DNA from 4 places in the Shewanella sp. MTB7 genome. Region 1 is predicted to be linked to each of the others. Evidence: predicted binding sites of a transcription regulator. Region 1 holds the regulator's gene; each other region holds the start of a gene.
The links. The regulator sigma-54, encoded in region 1, starts transcription at its own class of promoters, with help from an activator protein. The targets are predictions, from matches to a motif close to GTTGGCACGNNNNTNGNNT.

Region 1 (3,962 bases):
TCATTGCCGAGAGCACAGGTAATGATCGTGTTATCACTATAATTCAACCTGAAAGTTATCAAGAAGACACAAAGCCAGAGACACAACCCGCTCCTTCAAAAGCTCAGCCAGAAGCACAAGTTGAACAGCCAAAGACACTAGCCGAATCTGCATTAAACACTCAGGAGATTAAATGAGCTCTTTGACGTTAAAGGCTGTAAACCTAGCGAAAAGCTATAAGAACCGTGCCGTAGTACAAGATGTCAGCTTAACCGTCAAAACCGGCCAAATTGTTGGTCTACTTGGACCTAATGGTGCAGGGAAGACCACCACTTTTTACATGGTCGTAGGGCTAGTTCAAAGTGATAAAGGGCGGATCTTTATTAATGATGATGATCTCACCCTAGATCCTATGCATCTGCGTGCTCGTAAAGGCATAGGCTACTTGCCCCAAGAAGCAAGCATCTTTAGAAAGTTATCGGTCAGAGATAATATTATGGCCGTACTGGAAACTCGAGATGAACTTGATAAAAATGCACGAGAAGAGCAACTAGAACATCTACTGGAAGAGTTTCATATTACTCATATTCGAGATAGTCAAGGAATGTCGCTTTCCGGCGGCGAACGTCGACGTGTAGAGATAGCAAGAGCATTAGCCGCGAACCCAAAGTTTATTTTACTCGATGAACCTTTTGCTGGCGTCGATCCTATCTCGGTCATCGACATTAAAAAAATCATTTTACAGCTCAAGAGTCGCGGTCTTGGAGTGCTTATTACTGATCACAACGTGAGGGAAACATTAGACGTTTGTGAGCATGCTTATATCGTGAGTCATGGAAATTTAATTGCCGAAGGAACACCCGCAGAAATCTTAGACAATCAGCAAGTACGAGCGGTGTACTTAGGAGAACAATTCAAGCTATAGTTAATCTAGGGAATGATTTCCCCCCTAGAAAATGGATATGATACATCGATATTACTCATTCTAATGAAGTGTATTTAGGAAGCGAAGACTTCCAAAATAACTCCAGCAGGCTTTCTCATTTTAATAAGTACAAAGAAGGGAATAGCAGTACATGAAAGCGTCACTCCAGCTCAAAATGGGTCAACACTTAACCATGACTCCACAGCTTCAGCAGGCCATACGTCTGTTGCAGCTATCGTCACTGGAACTGCAACAGGAGATCCAACAAGCACTAGACTCCAACCCTCTACTTGAGTTGGATGAAGAGCAGGTCGACGCAACAGCTGACAATAGCGATGCCAAGATAAATGATGAAACAGATTTCAGTGCTTCCGCTGAAACTGTCGTCGAAAAAGACAGTTCGACATTGGAAACTTCCGAGGCCTTAGCACAAGATTCTATGCCTGAAGATCTGCCTATGGATACCACTTGGGATGAAGTCTATACGGCAAGCCCTAATTCAGCTTCGGGTGCAATGCGAGACGACGATCTCCCCTTTCAAGGTGAAACCAGTGAAGGTTTATTTGAGCATCTTGAGTGGCAAAAGAATTTAACCCCATTTTCAGATAACGATCTCGCCATTGCTACCGCCATTATTGATGCGGTCGATGAACGTGGTTACCTGACACAAAATACTGACGATATTTTAGAGGCTATGGGCGATCCCGAAATTGAACTCGATGAAGTGGAAGCTGTACTTAAACGTATTCAACATTTTGACCCTATTGGAGTCGCAGCACGCGATCTCAGCGAATGTCTTTTCATCCAGCTCGCTCAATACGCTAGCACAACGCCTCATATTGATAACGCCAGACTGTTAATCAAAGAACACCTGGATCTTATCGCCGGCCGAGACTTCCGTCTCTTAATGCGTAAAACCAAACTAAAAGAGGATGAGTTAAGGCAAGCAATAGAGTTGATTCAAACCTTGAATCCCCGTCCAGGACTCGCCATAACACCAAACCGTGATGAATATGTGATCCCTGATGTCACAGTGACCAAGAAAAAAGGTCGTTGGATAGTTGAACTAAATCCAGATTACTTACCCAAAATAAATGTAAACCAACATTATGCATCCATGGCCCGCAGCACTAAAAGTCAGGCAGACAGTCAGTTTATTCGTGGACACTTGCAGGAAGCTAAGTGGTTTATCAAGAGTTTAGAAAGTCGTAGCGATACTTTACTTAAAGTTTCGAACTGCATTGTTAAGTTTCAACAAGGCTTCTTTGAATACGGTGAAGAAGCGATGAAGCCTATGGTGTTAAATGACATCGCTGAAGAGGTCGAGATGCATGAATCGACCATTTCACGTGTCACAACCCAAAAATATATGCACACCCCAAGAGGTATTTTTGAACTGAAATACTTCTTCTCAAGTCATGTGGGTACCGACGACGGTGGCGAATGTTCATCAACCGCAATTCGCGCCTTTATTAAGAAGCTAGTTGCTGCAGAAAACCAACAGAAACCATTAAGTGACAGTAAGATGGCACTACTGTTAGCTGAACAAGGCATTAAAGTAGCGAGAAGAACCATAGCCAAGTACCGTGAGGCTTTGCTCATACCACCATCAAATCAAAGAAAGAGCTTATAGAATATTTTTGAAAATTAAGATATTAATATGTTGAGGTTAAACATTGTGACGTTAGTCAGATACCTAAATATGCAATGTAAACCTCTAATCGACGAGCGTGCTTTCAAACACAATCGAGTCCGGAGGAGTATTTCTATGCAAATTAACGTAACAGGTCATCATATCGAAATCACAACATCTCTTCGTCAGTATGTTGAAGAAAAATTTTCAAAGCTTGAACGACATTTCGATCAGATCAATAATGTGCACGTTATTTTAAATGTTCAGAAAATGCAGCAAATAGCAGAAGCTAAACTTCATCTTGTTGGTGGAGAGGTTTTTGCTATGTCAGAACATGCTGACATGTATGCCGCAATCGACTCCCTGATAAATAAGCTCGACCGTCAGGTTATTAAACATAAAGAGAAGCAAATAAAACACTAACGATGGAATTAAGCACTATCCTGCAGCCGGAATGTACAACTTGCGCCACTCCGGGCAGTAAGAAAAAGGTACTGGAACTTATAAGCGATCTTGCCGCTGTCCAGTACCCTAACCTTTCCTCTCAAGAGATTTTTGAAAGTCTTTTAGCCAGAGAGAAAATGGGCAGCACAGGTATAGGTAACGGCATAGCCATTCCACATGGAAGGTTAGCCAATATTAGTCAACCCGTTGCGGTACTCATAAAGTGCGAGGAGCCAATTGCTTTCGACTCTATTGATAAACAGCCGGTAGATATATTATTTGCACTATTAGTTCCAGCTGATCAATGTGAGCAGCATTTAAGTACCTTATCTGCTATGGCAGAAAAGCTTAATGACAAACTAATTTTAAAGCAGTTACGAAAAACACAAGATGAGTCAGAACTTTATCAGGTGATAACACAATGAAACTGGTTATGGTATCCGGTCGCTCCGGTTCGGGAAAATCTGTCGCCCTCAGGGTATTGGAAGATCTCGGATACTACTGTGTCGACAACTTACCTTTGCCACTTATGGACACATTACTTGAACAGCTCAAAGATAGCACAGACCTTGTGGCTATTAGTGTGGATGTTCGTAATATGCACGAAACAGAGTTAGAGAAACAGCTTTCAAATCTACCAGAAGGTACTGAGCTATTAAGTTTCTTTCTAAACTCAAGCGATGAAGTTCTACTCAAACGTTACAGTGAAACACGTCGTCTCCACCCACTATCAAAAAATAAAACCTCACTCAAAGAGGCGATAGATCATGAAAGAGTGCTGTTAGAACCACTCTCTAAACTTGTCGATCATTATATTGATACCTCAAACCTGAATATTTACGATCTCAGCAACCGAGTTAGGGAGATCTTATTAGGCAGTGTGGATAAAGAGTTAGTCATTAACTTTGAATCATTTGGATTCAAATATGGTATGCCCGTAGAAGCTGATTTTATGTTTGATGTCAGATTTTTACCCAATCC
Region 2 (3,962 bases), 3.1 Mb from region 1:
TATTGCCTTAATTAAACGATAAAAAGAGGGCGACTCATCATATAAGCATTTAATTAAAACCTATGCCTACAGTCTTAAGATATCCACCTAACACTCTAAAATTATAGTATTTTATTATTTTCATATCGAAACAATAAAAATGAATAACGGTTCAAAAGGTTATTGCATGACAAAACCCGTAAACAATACTTTCTCGACGACTTTGCTCCCAGTAATTGGCTGTAGTGTGTTTTGTACATTGAGTAATGCCAGCTGTCGTAACTCATCTTTTCCTGCTAACGAACTCATTTTCTGAACATCTGCACTGCTGAACGTAGTCAGTAACGCATCTTCGATTAGTGGGATATGTTTCTTTATTAAAATATCATCATCAGCTCCCCGAACCATAAGTTGAACTTTAATCTCAACTAACCTCGAACGAGTTGCACCAGGAAGGTTAAACAAAAAAGGCCTTGGCATACCAACATAAAAAGCCTCGCCAGTGTTCTCCTCTTCAACGACTTCAGCAATGCCATCTTCTGTCATTGCTGAATCACTAGATTCACTTGAACCAAGGAAGAACCACACACCGCCACCAATCGCCAGTAACAAAACCAGACCGATGACACCAAATACAATCAGCTTTTTCTTACTCTTGGGTTCATTATTCCCTTCCAGCTCTAATGATTCTTCATCGGCCATTTTATTTCCCTTTTCAACATGTTTTTAGAATATGTAAAATCTGGATAAAAGCTTAGTCTCAATAAGGATTTTAGCTAAATTTAAGACAATCCACACATTCAATTCCTATAGGTTACCTGCTTATGCGTAATAATCTATACCTGAAGGGTAACTAGTTGCTTGTTTTGAGCTTATTAACGATTCTTCTGATGATATTTCATCCAGCTCCGTACCAAACTGACTTCCACTATCTTCTGAGTTTTGTTCTCCATCAGCGCCATTACCTTCATTCTCTTGAGAAACTTGGCTATCAGTCAATTGCAATCCCTGCTCAGACAAAAGCTCTTTTAACCTTGGAATAGCTTGCTCGATAAGATCACGAGTTTGATGTTGTGCTACCTGAAATTGCACTTGTGTTTGATCCCCTTGAACCTGAATCCGCACCATTAATTGACCTAACTCAGGTGGATCAAGTCTGATTTCTGCATGTTGTATCCCTTGACTAACCATCGTAATAAGTTGTTGTTTCATCACAGGTGAAAATCGCTGGATCATATCTTGCATCTGTACCTGCTGCTCATTACTTTGCTTCAGTGACAATTGAATTTGTGCAATATCACTTCGAGTTGTTTGTTGTGGTGTTAGCTGTGAGCTTGCTTGCTGAAGTTTAGACTCTACCGCTGTTTCAGTGAAAGCCGAACCAAACTCCATTCCTGCTTTCATCGGCGTCAATTTAACTGAAAGTTCAGCGCCTTTGAGTTGTTCTTCTGCAACGACTTGTCCTTCTGTTTGACTAGCCAGCTTCTCACCTAAGATACTGTTGAGCTTAACGCTTTCACCTTTACTCTTGAATGCAGTCTCTTGCCCCTGAACATTCATGGCTTTACTCTCAAAACTCGATAATTGCCCTTTGTTATCTAGGACCAAACTCTGCTCTTTATTTAATTCGACTTGTTGAAGCTGAGCCGTGTTTAATGGTTTTGTCTCAATTGCAGGTAGTGTTTGCCCCTGTGGCCTTTCTTTTTCTGCAGCGCTACCAACTAGAGCAGGTTCATTTTTAGAAGCATCGATTTCCATTGCTTTGTTCTGTGCATATGTAGCTTGATGATTTTTAACCCCATCGCCGGCTAATATCTCAACTTGCTTTCTTACATCAAGAATATCTTGAACATTACCTTCACCACTTTTAACGAAAGTAATCAGCTGAGTTAATACCTCTGGAGAAAGAGTTTGCAACTCCTCTAGTGTAAGACCACTTTTATTTAATAACTCAGTAAGTGTCTTGTTATCTAGAGGTTCTGCCGTTGCGGGATCCAGTACTCCCAGACCTTTTTCTGTCCCCTCCGTAATATTCAAACCTAAGCTATCAATTAACACCTCATCTTTAATGAGATCTCCAAGCGGCAAACTATCGCCGCCTTCTTCAATGATGACTGTAGATACCACTCTATCGGCATTATTCAACTCAGAAGCCAGATTAATTTGAGCTAGCACGTGGGATACATCAGTCTCACCCTCGGTACTTGATCCGTTCTGATGTTGAGATTCAATGAGTGCTTGCTCTTCAGCATCCGTCTGGCGATTTATATTGCTAGCATTATCTAACTCAACTTTAGTGCTAACACTTTCATTTGATTTAATTTTAACTTGTTGCTTAGCTTCTACACTTGCTTGTTGTAATGCCGAAGAAAAATCACTATTTTCGGAGGACTTATTGTCGTTAACCGCTTGTTTAATCTCTGTGTTTGGTTTATTTTCAGCTTTATTACTGGCTAAAAGTACATTGGACATTTTCTGCATAAAGCCTCCAGAACGCTAAAGCCTACGAGATAAAGGCCTATTTTTAGCGTCAAAATGTCGACCCGCGAGTCGAAAAGAATCTATATAGATAATTACAGCAATATCAGTGCCAAAAGTAAGAAGTAGAATAGAAAGATAAGGTTAACGCACTCGCTTTCGATAAAACTGTTGAGAAGCGAATTCATCTATCATCTTCTGTTCTTGTCTTAACGCCTCTTGTGCCACTTTTTCTGCTTTGCGAGCAAGAAGAAGCTCAACGGCTTTGCGTTTTTGTTGCATTTGTTGCCAGTGCTTTTGTCTGTGTATTCTTTGACTATCAGCGTCCTGAATAGACACGACCTGCTTGGTGATAGCTTTATCAATTTGTCTAACGAACTGATGAAACTGATGGTAATAACTCGCACTGATACTCTTGCCATGATGGTCTTCCATCTGCTTCATATAATCGAGACGATAGTTTCTCAAGGCCTCTAGCTGACTCTGACATTTTTGTAACATCAATTGAGCTGACTTTAGTTGTAACCCCGCTTGTTCTTCCGCATCCTTTGCCAGTTTTAATACTGTATCTAACGGATCATGTTTTGCCATTTAATCTCCAAAAAAGAACACGGATTACTAATATTAATTTAGCTTTCACTTGTTAAAATAGAGCAGCGCTTAAACCTTACACTGCGCGCCCATTTGGGTCAGCATAAGCACACTGCTATCAAAACTTATTGCTTCTTTCATGGTTTGCCTTAAAAAAGCGTTCATGGCTGGCTGCAATCTAATCGAATTATCTATCCTTGGATCGCTTCCCTGAGTGTAAGCGCCAATAGAGATAAGATCTTTATTCTGTTGATACAGAGAGTAAACTTGCTTCACACGACGCATCGCTTCTAGGTGCTCTTGACTTATGACCATAGGGGCAACACGGCTGATAGAGGCTTCGACATCAATCGCAGGGTAATGACCAGAGTCGGCTAATTGACGGGACAATACGATGTGACCATCTAAAATAGCCCTTGCCGCATCTGCTATCGGATCTTGTAGATCATCCCCCTCAGTGAGTACAGTATAAAAAGCGGTAATCGAACCTTGGCCAGGTGCTCCATTACCTGCTCTTTCGACTAATTTAGGCAGTTTTGCAAATACCGAAGGCGGATATCCTTTGGTTGCAGGCGGTTCCCCTACAGCTAGGGCTATCTCTCTTTGCGCTTGGGCATAACGGGTTAGACTGTCCATCAATAATAATACGTTATAACCCAAGTCTCTGAAATATTCAGCTATACGGGTTGACGTTTCACAGGCTCTTAGTCGCATCAAGGGGGAAGTATCGGCAGGAGCTGCCACAACGACTGAGCGAGCACGTCCCTCTTCACCTAATATCTCCTCAATAAATTCTTTTACTTCCCGGCCACGTTCACCCACTAATCCCACCACGATAATGTCGGCAGTGGTCCCCCTAGTCATCATGCCAAGCAGTACACTCTTACCTACGCCGGAACCTGCAAAAAGCCCCA
Region 3 (3,962 bases), 3.0 Mb from region 1:
ATGTAGGTCAGCATCCAAAAGACGACAAGGCAAGCGTATTATGTCAAGTATTCTTGAGTCAGTTAACAAACGAACCCAGTTAGTTGGGGCCAATCGGTTAGAGCTTCTACTTTTTAAGCTTAACGGTCGCCAAAGGTTTGGAATCAACGTGTTCAAAGTTAAAGAGGTACTCCAATGCCCACCTCTTACAAGTTTACCTAAACTAAATCCTTTCGTAAAAGGTGTTGCTCATATTCGCGGGGCAACTATTTCGGTTATCGATTTGAGTGCGGCAACGGGTGGTCGCCCTATCGAGAATATCGATGGTTGCTTTATTATTATCTCTGAGTACAACCGAAGTATTCAGGGCTTTCTTGTCAGATCAGTTGAACGTATCATTAATATGAACTGGGAGGCGATTATGCCGCCTCCAGAGGGCTCTGGAAAATACTCCTATCTAACGGCTGTTACTGAGATTGAAGGAGAATTGGTTGAGATCCTAGATGTTGAAAAGATTCTCGACGAGATCTCACCAGTTAAGACTGAAATTAGTCAGGAACTTAGTGAGAGTCTAACCATAGATAAAGAACAGTATTTCCATATTATGGTGATAGATGATTCTGCAGTGGCTCGAAAGCAGATTATTCGTGCGCTTGAAGCATTGGGGTTGCAAATTGATACAGCCATTGATGGTAAAGATGCACTGAATAAACTAACCAAGATGGCTGAAGAGATGGATGATGTGTCAAAAGAGATCCCATTAATTATCTCTGATATTGAGATGCCTGAAATGGATGGGTATACCCTAACTGCGGAGATAAGGGATAATCCGAAATTAAAAGATATTAAAATTGTGCTGCATACTTCATTGAGTGGAGTTTTTAATCAGGCTATGGTAGAAAAAGTTGGTGCAGATGATTTTATTGCAAAATTCAACCCTGATGAACTTGCAGCAGCAGTGAATAAGCACTTGAGTTTATAATGATTGTTGTGCGCTGTTTTATATTAAGCTTGTTTCTTTTTTACTGCTAATGTATAAACCAGCGCTCTGTACGATTAAATGCTGTAATAGCCTATTTTACTGATATTAGGACACCAAGGTGCCAAACAAATCACTTGCTGAAACTGAATACACACAATTTAGGTTATTTCTGGAACAACACAGTGGAATTGTGTTGGGTGATAATAAGCAGTATCTAGTGCGTAGTCGCCTAGCACCTTTGATGGGGCAATATAATCTTCCTTCGTTGTCAGAAGTTGTAAAGCATTCCATGAGACCTACGGAGCGACAGTTACGAGCTTCTGTGATCGATGCCATGACTACAAATGAAACCTTATGGTTTAGAGACAGGTATCCATTTGAGTTGTTATCTAATAAATTGTTACCTGAATACAGTCGACTTGGACGACCTCTAAAGATTTGGTCTGCTGCATGTTCATCAGGTCAAGAGCCATACTCTTTGGCTATGACTATTCTTGAGTACCAACAAAAGAAACCTGGCAGTCTACCTGGCAACGCATCTATTTTGGCAACCGACCTTTCACCGTCGATGTTGGATCGCTGTAAGCATGCAGAATATGACAATCTAGCCTTAGGAAGAGGTTTGTCTGATGAGCGTAAACGTCAATTTTTTGCGGCTACCAATAACGGCACTATGGTGATCAATGATAATGTTAAGCGCCTGGTAAATTTCAGAGCTCACAATCTGCTTGAAAGTTATACCTTGCTGGGTAAATTTGACATTATCTTTTGTCGTAATGTACTTATCTACTTTTCTCCTGAGGCAAAAGCGAAAATATTGCGGCAATTTGCTGCCGCTTTAAACCCCAAAGGGATACTCTTTCTTGGCGCATCTGAGTCAATTGCCGGTTTAACGGAAGAGTTTGATATGGTTCGCTGTAACCCCGGCATCTATTATCAGAAGAAAACGTAATTGCAGGTGCGAGGACGCTCGTTAATAAGTTGGTTACGAGGGCGTTCTCAGGATTAATTTATAACATCAATACGATAAACTAGGGGTGTAGTATCTTCTAGGATACTCTCAATCTCGCTGCGAGATGCCAACATCTTGGCTACGGGTACGTTCACCAGCTCACTTCAAGCAAAATCAACCAAAGGAATTGAGTTGGACAGAGTCCATCTCAATTTGTTTCTCCTAGCTGGCGACTTTTCCGTCGCCCAGTGAGCTGTCTAGCAACATCCTCGAATCTTCCTCCCTTTTTTGGCACAACTATTGCTACATTATTGTCAACAAGTTCAGGAGGCAATTTTATGGCGATTAATTTTGATAAGGCGTTAGGAGTTCACCAATACACTCTTGGGATCCGTGCCCAACGTGCAGAGGTCATCTCTTCTAATATCGCTAATGCCGACACTCCTCACTATAAAGCCCGTGATGTTGATTTCGATAAGGCTCTGCAAGCCGCAACGAGCCGTCAACGTGGTCTTGTTATGACGGGTAATGACGGCAAACATTTTGATCTAGCCGCCCTCTCTGAGCAACATTATGGCTATAGAGTGCCAAATCAGCCTGATACTGGTGATGGAAATACGGTCGATATTCAGCAAGAGCAATCAGAATTTATGCAGAATGCACTTGAGTATCAAATGTCTCTAGGATTTTTAGACAGTAGATTTTCTGGGCTTAAAAAAGCCTTGAGAGGTGATTAATTATGAGCTTATTTAATATCTTTAATGTCTCGGGTTCTGGGATGTCTGCTCAGTCGGTAAGGTTAAATACTACAGCCAGTAATATTGCGAATGCAGATTCTGTCTCCAGTAGTATTGATGCAACCTATCGTGCTCGACACCCTATTTTTGAGGCCGAAATGGCCAAAGCCAGCCACCAGCAACAGTCTTCTCAATCTGTTGTAGTAAAAGGCATTGTTGAGAGTGATGCGCCTTTGCAGAAGGAGTTTTCTCCCAATCATCCAATGGCTGATAATGATGGTTTTATTTATAAACCGAATGTGAATGTGATGGAGGAGATGGCCGACATGATATCTGCATCTCGTTCCTATCAAATGAATGTCCAGGTAGCTGAAGCGGCGAAGTCAATGCTTCAGCAAACTCTCAGAATTGGCAAATAGAAGGAGGTAATCAGTGAGCCTCATTAATCCGTTAAATAGTGCGCAAACGTTAGGTGGAACTTCGCAGACATCAAATCAGTCTGTGGCGCCAGCAAAACAAACAGCATCGGCGGTTCAAGCTGCTACAACTCAAAGTGCTGAGCAGACTTCAACAACAGGTAATCCTTTTATTGATGCGATTCGTCTTCCTGATGAATCATCGACCCCAGAGCCAAATAATCAAGAGTTGACTCAGGAGGATTTCTTTTCATTACTGAGTCAACAGCTGTCGATGCAGGACCCTTTTAAGCCCGTCGATAACGACCAGATGATTGCACAAATGGCTTCGTTTTCGACAGTGGATGGCATTAATAATCTCAATGATGAAATTATTAATCTGAATACTGTTATGACGTCAAGCCAAGCGCTGCAAGCTTCAGGTCTCGTCGGGCAAAAAGTACTAATTCCATCAGATACAGGTAATGTCTCAGCTGAAGGTCGAGAGATCAAAGGGATTATCAGTACTCCTGAAACAATCGAAAGTATCACAGTGCGTGTCGAGGATGATACCGGTCAGTTGATTAAGACTTTTACTGTTGATGGCAGTGCGGGGGGAAATATCGATGTCAGTTGGGATGGACTGAATAAAAATGGTGAACCAGTAGCCGATGGCAATTACTCCATCAAAGCTTCCGGTAAGGTTGATGGTAAGAGTGAAGAACTGGCCGTTTCAACTTATGCCCATGTCACCAGCGTTTCATTAGGTACGGCCAGTACTGGTGCCATCCTTAATTTACGTGGGGTTGGCGGGATTAAGATTGGTGATGTCTTAGCTGTCTCTGAAAGCTAATTAGAAATGAATTTAAATCGAGGTGAATTATGTCGTTTAACATAGCATTGAGTGGTATTTCCGC
Region 4 (3,962 bases), 3.1 Mb from region 1:
GATCTGATAAGTCTTGTGTAAAGATAAATACGGCATTGCTTTGTTCAGTTTCTAAGGTTGATTCCGATTGGGTGATGCCATCAATATTCCAGTTTATTAAGCTCTCTTTTACCTTACTTCGGGCTACACCGGGGAGTTGAACACCAAAACCGTTGTGGTATGCGGCTCCCATTGCCGCTAGTTGCATAGTTAATGCTATGCGTCGTACCTTATCGTCTTTGACATATTCCGCAATACGTAATTTCACAACAACATCATTCATATCAAAGTCACCTTGATCTGGGTAAAGATCTTCATAGGCCAAGGAGGTAAATGTTGAAGAGGAGGGATAATAGTTAATCGAGACTCCAGTTTCGGTTAAAGTGATAGGGTAATCTTCCACTTCCCCGTCACCTATACCACCAGTCGAGGCAATATCTTGTTGAGTACTGAGGCGAAAACGAGCCCAAGTACCTCCTGTTTCTGCCCAACTCGGGATATCAATAACGATGGTATTGCTACCATCATCTAAGGGTTCAGCGAGGACGACTTGCTCCTCTAATTCAAATTCACCATTTTGATTTAGATCTATCCAGCCGTTAAGGTAACCATCATCACCTGTGACATCGACGAGCAAAATGGCTTGTTCACCAATTTCAAATCCTGTTGGCATACTTACGCCATCTTCATCGTCAGATCCATCACTGGCATCGTCACTTAAGGGGTATGTGTACCCATCAGATTCATTATCAATACTGCTACCTAAATAAAAACCTGAAACAATGGTGTGCCTTGCACCATTACTATCCATTAAAGTGCCATAACTGTCAGGTGCATCACCAAAGTCGACATTGTTCCCAATAGGCACCTCTGCTAGGGCACAACGAGCGCCATCATTACTTGATGATGATGGACCATAGGCAAACAGTTCAGCCGTTGGTGATGCCTGCTCTACATTAACGCGATAAATATTTCCGTTGGCATTATTACTGGTATAAAGATTACCACTAGGGTCAAAAAATTGGGCACCAAAAATAAAATTACCTGAAGTGGAGCTCGCGACTGTGCCTAAGTTTGTTGACGACCCATCAGCGGGATCGATGCGGAGTAGTTTACCTGTGCTGCCATTGGTGATTGCATAGATATAACCATCGGTTGGGTGAAAGGCTAAATCAGTAATATTATAGGTAGCGTTAGTGTTACTACCTGAGACTCTAGTCATGTTGTAGCTACTTGGATCACCGAGGGGAATGGTGAAAAGACCTTTACCTTTGCGATATCCGTACCAAGTGTTTTCATTGATAGCAATATCACCTACATATATGTTACCAGCGCTTGCAGAGGCGCTATCTTTGGTGATGGTAAGTGGAACTATTTGATAGTCATCACCTGTTTTTCCTAAGGTCGCATTCTGATAATCCCAGCCATAGATATAGTTATCATGATAATTAAATCCAACACCGTTATAGGACTTAGTTGTGCCCATATCATTTTCTAATACTGTGTAACTACCCGTTGCCAGATCAACACCATATGTTTTTGGGACAGATGAGGGAGTTTGAATAATAAAAGCTTGGGTAGGGCAGGCTTCAAATTCATCAGCCCAACTTATCCCTTGGGTGAATAGCATGCCACTACAAATCATTAATGAGTATGTTTTTTTCATTAGGATTTCCTTATTGTATTTAGCTAACGTTTACTCTGCAGACTCCATGCCAAAATTATTTACCAATAAATACAGTTGGTTACAATGGTTTTGGTTTAGGGGTGAATAAATGTGTTGCAAGTTGCAAATCAAGTTGCAGATCTGATGAGGCAAAAATGTAATAAGCCTTCGAATGAAGTCTGATGACATTTTCTGGTTTAGCTTTAAGCTGAGTTTGGTACAGGGTTTGATTGTTGAAAGTTGTACCTTTCATTGTCGTTTATCGCCTCCAGCGGGATATGCACTTTTTCTTTGAGAAGGTTCTAGGAGAGGGGATCACTTCGCGTTCGCTCACCCTGTTTGGGAAACTCACCACCGCATCTACTTCTACATCTATTTATCTATCTCTTTGATTTTTGACTTGTCAGAGTAAGCCGAAAACCCCCCTTCAATGTTAGAGATAATTACCAGTGGTTCTCGTGCTAACGTATTAGTCTTAATTTTGTTAGGAATATAAGACGCCTATGGCAGCCACATAGAACTCTTTTGAGTCACTCACTGTTTATTTGTGGGTCTTCGTCGAAAATGGTGGGAAACACAACTTTTAAGATCAACTCCCCAATACGTTTTCTCATCCAAGTTACTTATGAACGAAACAGCTTTATATCAAAAAACCTTAGACTCAAAAGCACCATGGCTAGTCTCTGACGTTCAGTTTGATGAACAACATCAAAGTATTACGGTGATTGTGAACTATGTACATAGAGGTTATTTAGTTTGCCCCGTTTGCCAGCTTTCACTCCACAATTCCGTGAATTCATTGCCTGAACCATGGCTATCAGACACCTCAAATTCCCTAGGTTTACGAGAGTAGCCGCCACACTGAACTACTCGAAGTGGGAGTGTTGGCGATGTTAGTCATGAGTATGTTAAATGTGGTTAGTAAATTCTTTAAATTAAGCTGGGAAGCAATTGATCGGATAATGGAAAGGGACGTTTTTAGGAGGGAGCATATCGAACAACTTGCTCGATTGAGTCATTGTTAATTGACGAAACAGCCATTAAAAAAGGACGAGAATACGTTACCGTACTTTCCAACTTTCATGGACAAGTGTTAGCCGTTTCAGATCACCGATCTAAACTCAGTTTTAACGCCTGTTTTTAGCAATTGCCTTCAGATGCGAAATCAAAAACTAAAACCATCTGTATGGACATGAGACCTGCGGATTATCTCCTTTGATATGTGAAGAGGCTCAACGAACAGCCTCTTCTGGTTTAAGCCAAGACACAGCTTACCTGCTGCCCATTGCCAAGAAAGATTGAATAAGCCTAGCAATGTCTTCAGAATGTCGTCTAAAAAGGTACCTTGTTCTTTGAGGCATGCATGATGTCCAAAGATGTATTATCTAATAGGACCACCTATAGCCCTGCAATAACCACACACAATGAGCTAAATAGTACATCAAAAAGTGGGTAGTTGTTTTTTACACTTTAGAGATTGCCATGGATCCTGCAAAACGTTGCTTGTATAACTCAATATGTATGTTTAACTCCCTCTAAAAAGGAGTATAAGAGCACAGATAAAAAACGATCGCCAAACACACTTTCAAATTAGATAAAAAAACGTTCACATCTAACCTCGACTATTTATCATAGTTTAGCTTTTTAGACATTCCACCAATTCCTGCATTTAAGGTATTAGTTGGATCTAGCGTCCTATAATAATCAGCCAAGGGTGGCTTAGCGTCATAATGGTGGCCTACGTTATGCTCTGCTGGGTATTCGGCACCACGTTTTTCAAGCAGCAATAACATAGCTTTTTTAATATCTTTAGCATTTTCGCCTTTGCGAACTAAGTAATCTTGATGGAACACATGACATAGAAAGTGGCCATAATAAAGCTTATTAACTAACTTACAGTTAAGTTCTTCAGGTAAGGTTTCAAACCAATCGGTATCATTGCGTTTTAAAGCAATATCAAGCGCAACGATTGACTCGACTTCTTGATTGTTTATTGCTGCGTATTGAATCGCAGCGCCAGCCGCTGCAAAGCGCAATAAATAAGCAGACTTTGCATCCTCTTCATTGCAGAGAAAATAACTTAAATTATGTTGTTTTTTTATATCATCCAAGAGTGATTCGGTTTCTTCTTTAACATCTCCCTTTACTGTTAAGATCAATTGATGTTCGTATATCTCATTCCATTGGTGAAGCTTTTTTGGTGTCTGGCTAGGAAAAAGTGCTGCTAATTTATAGATTACATTGTCTATGAAGCCTTGCTTTAAAAATGGAATATGCTGGGAAAGTGTATTTAATTGACGCTTGATATTAAAAATTT

Region 2: the regulator sigma-54 is predicted to act here: its motif matches at 2,556-2,574, upstream of HWQ47_RS09300 (flagellar hook-length control protein FliK).
Region 3: the regulator sigma-54 is predicted to act here: its motif matches at 2,201-2,219, upstream of flgB (flagellar basal body rod protein FlgB).
Region 4: the regulator sigma-54 is predicted to act here: its motif matches at 1,681-1,699, upstream of HWQ47_RS10265 (LruC domain-containing protein).

The regions. Positions count from the first base shown of each region.
Region 1 covers NZ_CP085636.1:5,487,826-5,491,787, forward strand. The annotation lists gene lptA (lipopolysaccharide transport periplasmic protein LptA) at 1-176, shown strand, start outside; gene lptB (LPS export ABC transporter ATP-binding protein) at 173-904, shown strand; gene HWQ47_RS23960 (RNA polymerase factor sigma-54) at 1,056-2,537, shown strand; gene hpf (ribosome hibernation promoting factor) at 2,673-2,960, shown strand; gene ptsN (PTS IIA-like nitrogen regulatory protein PtsN) at 2,963-3,406, shown strand; gene rapZ (RNase adapter RapZ) at 3,403-3,962, shown strand, end outside.
Region 2 covers NZ_CP085636.1:2,191,795-2,195,756, reverse strand. The annotation lists gene fliL (flagellar basal body-associated protein FliL) at 160-681, opposite strand; gene HWQ47_RS09300 (flagellar hook-length control protein FliK) at 802-2,460, opposite strand; gene fliJ (flagellar export protein FliJ) at 2,602-3,048, opposite strand; gene fliI (flagellar protein export ATPase FliI) at 3,118-3,962, opposite strand, start outside.
Region 3 covers NZ_CP085636.1:2,164,438-2,168,399, forward strand. The annotation lists gene HWQ47_RS09160 (chemotaxis protein CheV) at 41-961, shown strand; gene HWQ47_RS09165 (CheR family methyltransferase) at 1,080-1,913, shown strand; gene flgB (flagellar basal body rod protein FlgB) at 2,252-2,650, shown strand; gene flgC (flagellar basal body rod protein FlgC) at 2,653-3,069, shown strand; gene flgD (flagellar hook assembly protein FlgD) at 3,083-3,898, shown strand; gene flgE (flagellar hook protein FlgE) at 3,928-3,962, shown strand, end outside.
Region 4 covers NZ_CP085636.1:2,411,691-2,415,652, forward strand. The annotation lists gene HWQ47_RS10265 (LruC domain-containing protein) at 1-1,645, opposite strand, end outside; partial or broken gene HWQ47_RS10270 (transposase) at 2,271-2,952, shown strand; gene dld (D-lactate dehydrogenase) at 3,268-3,962, opposite strand, start outside.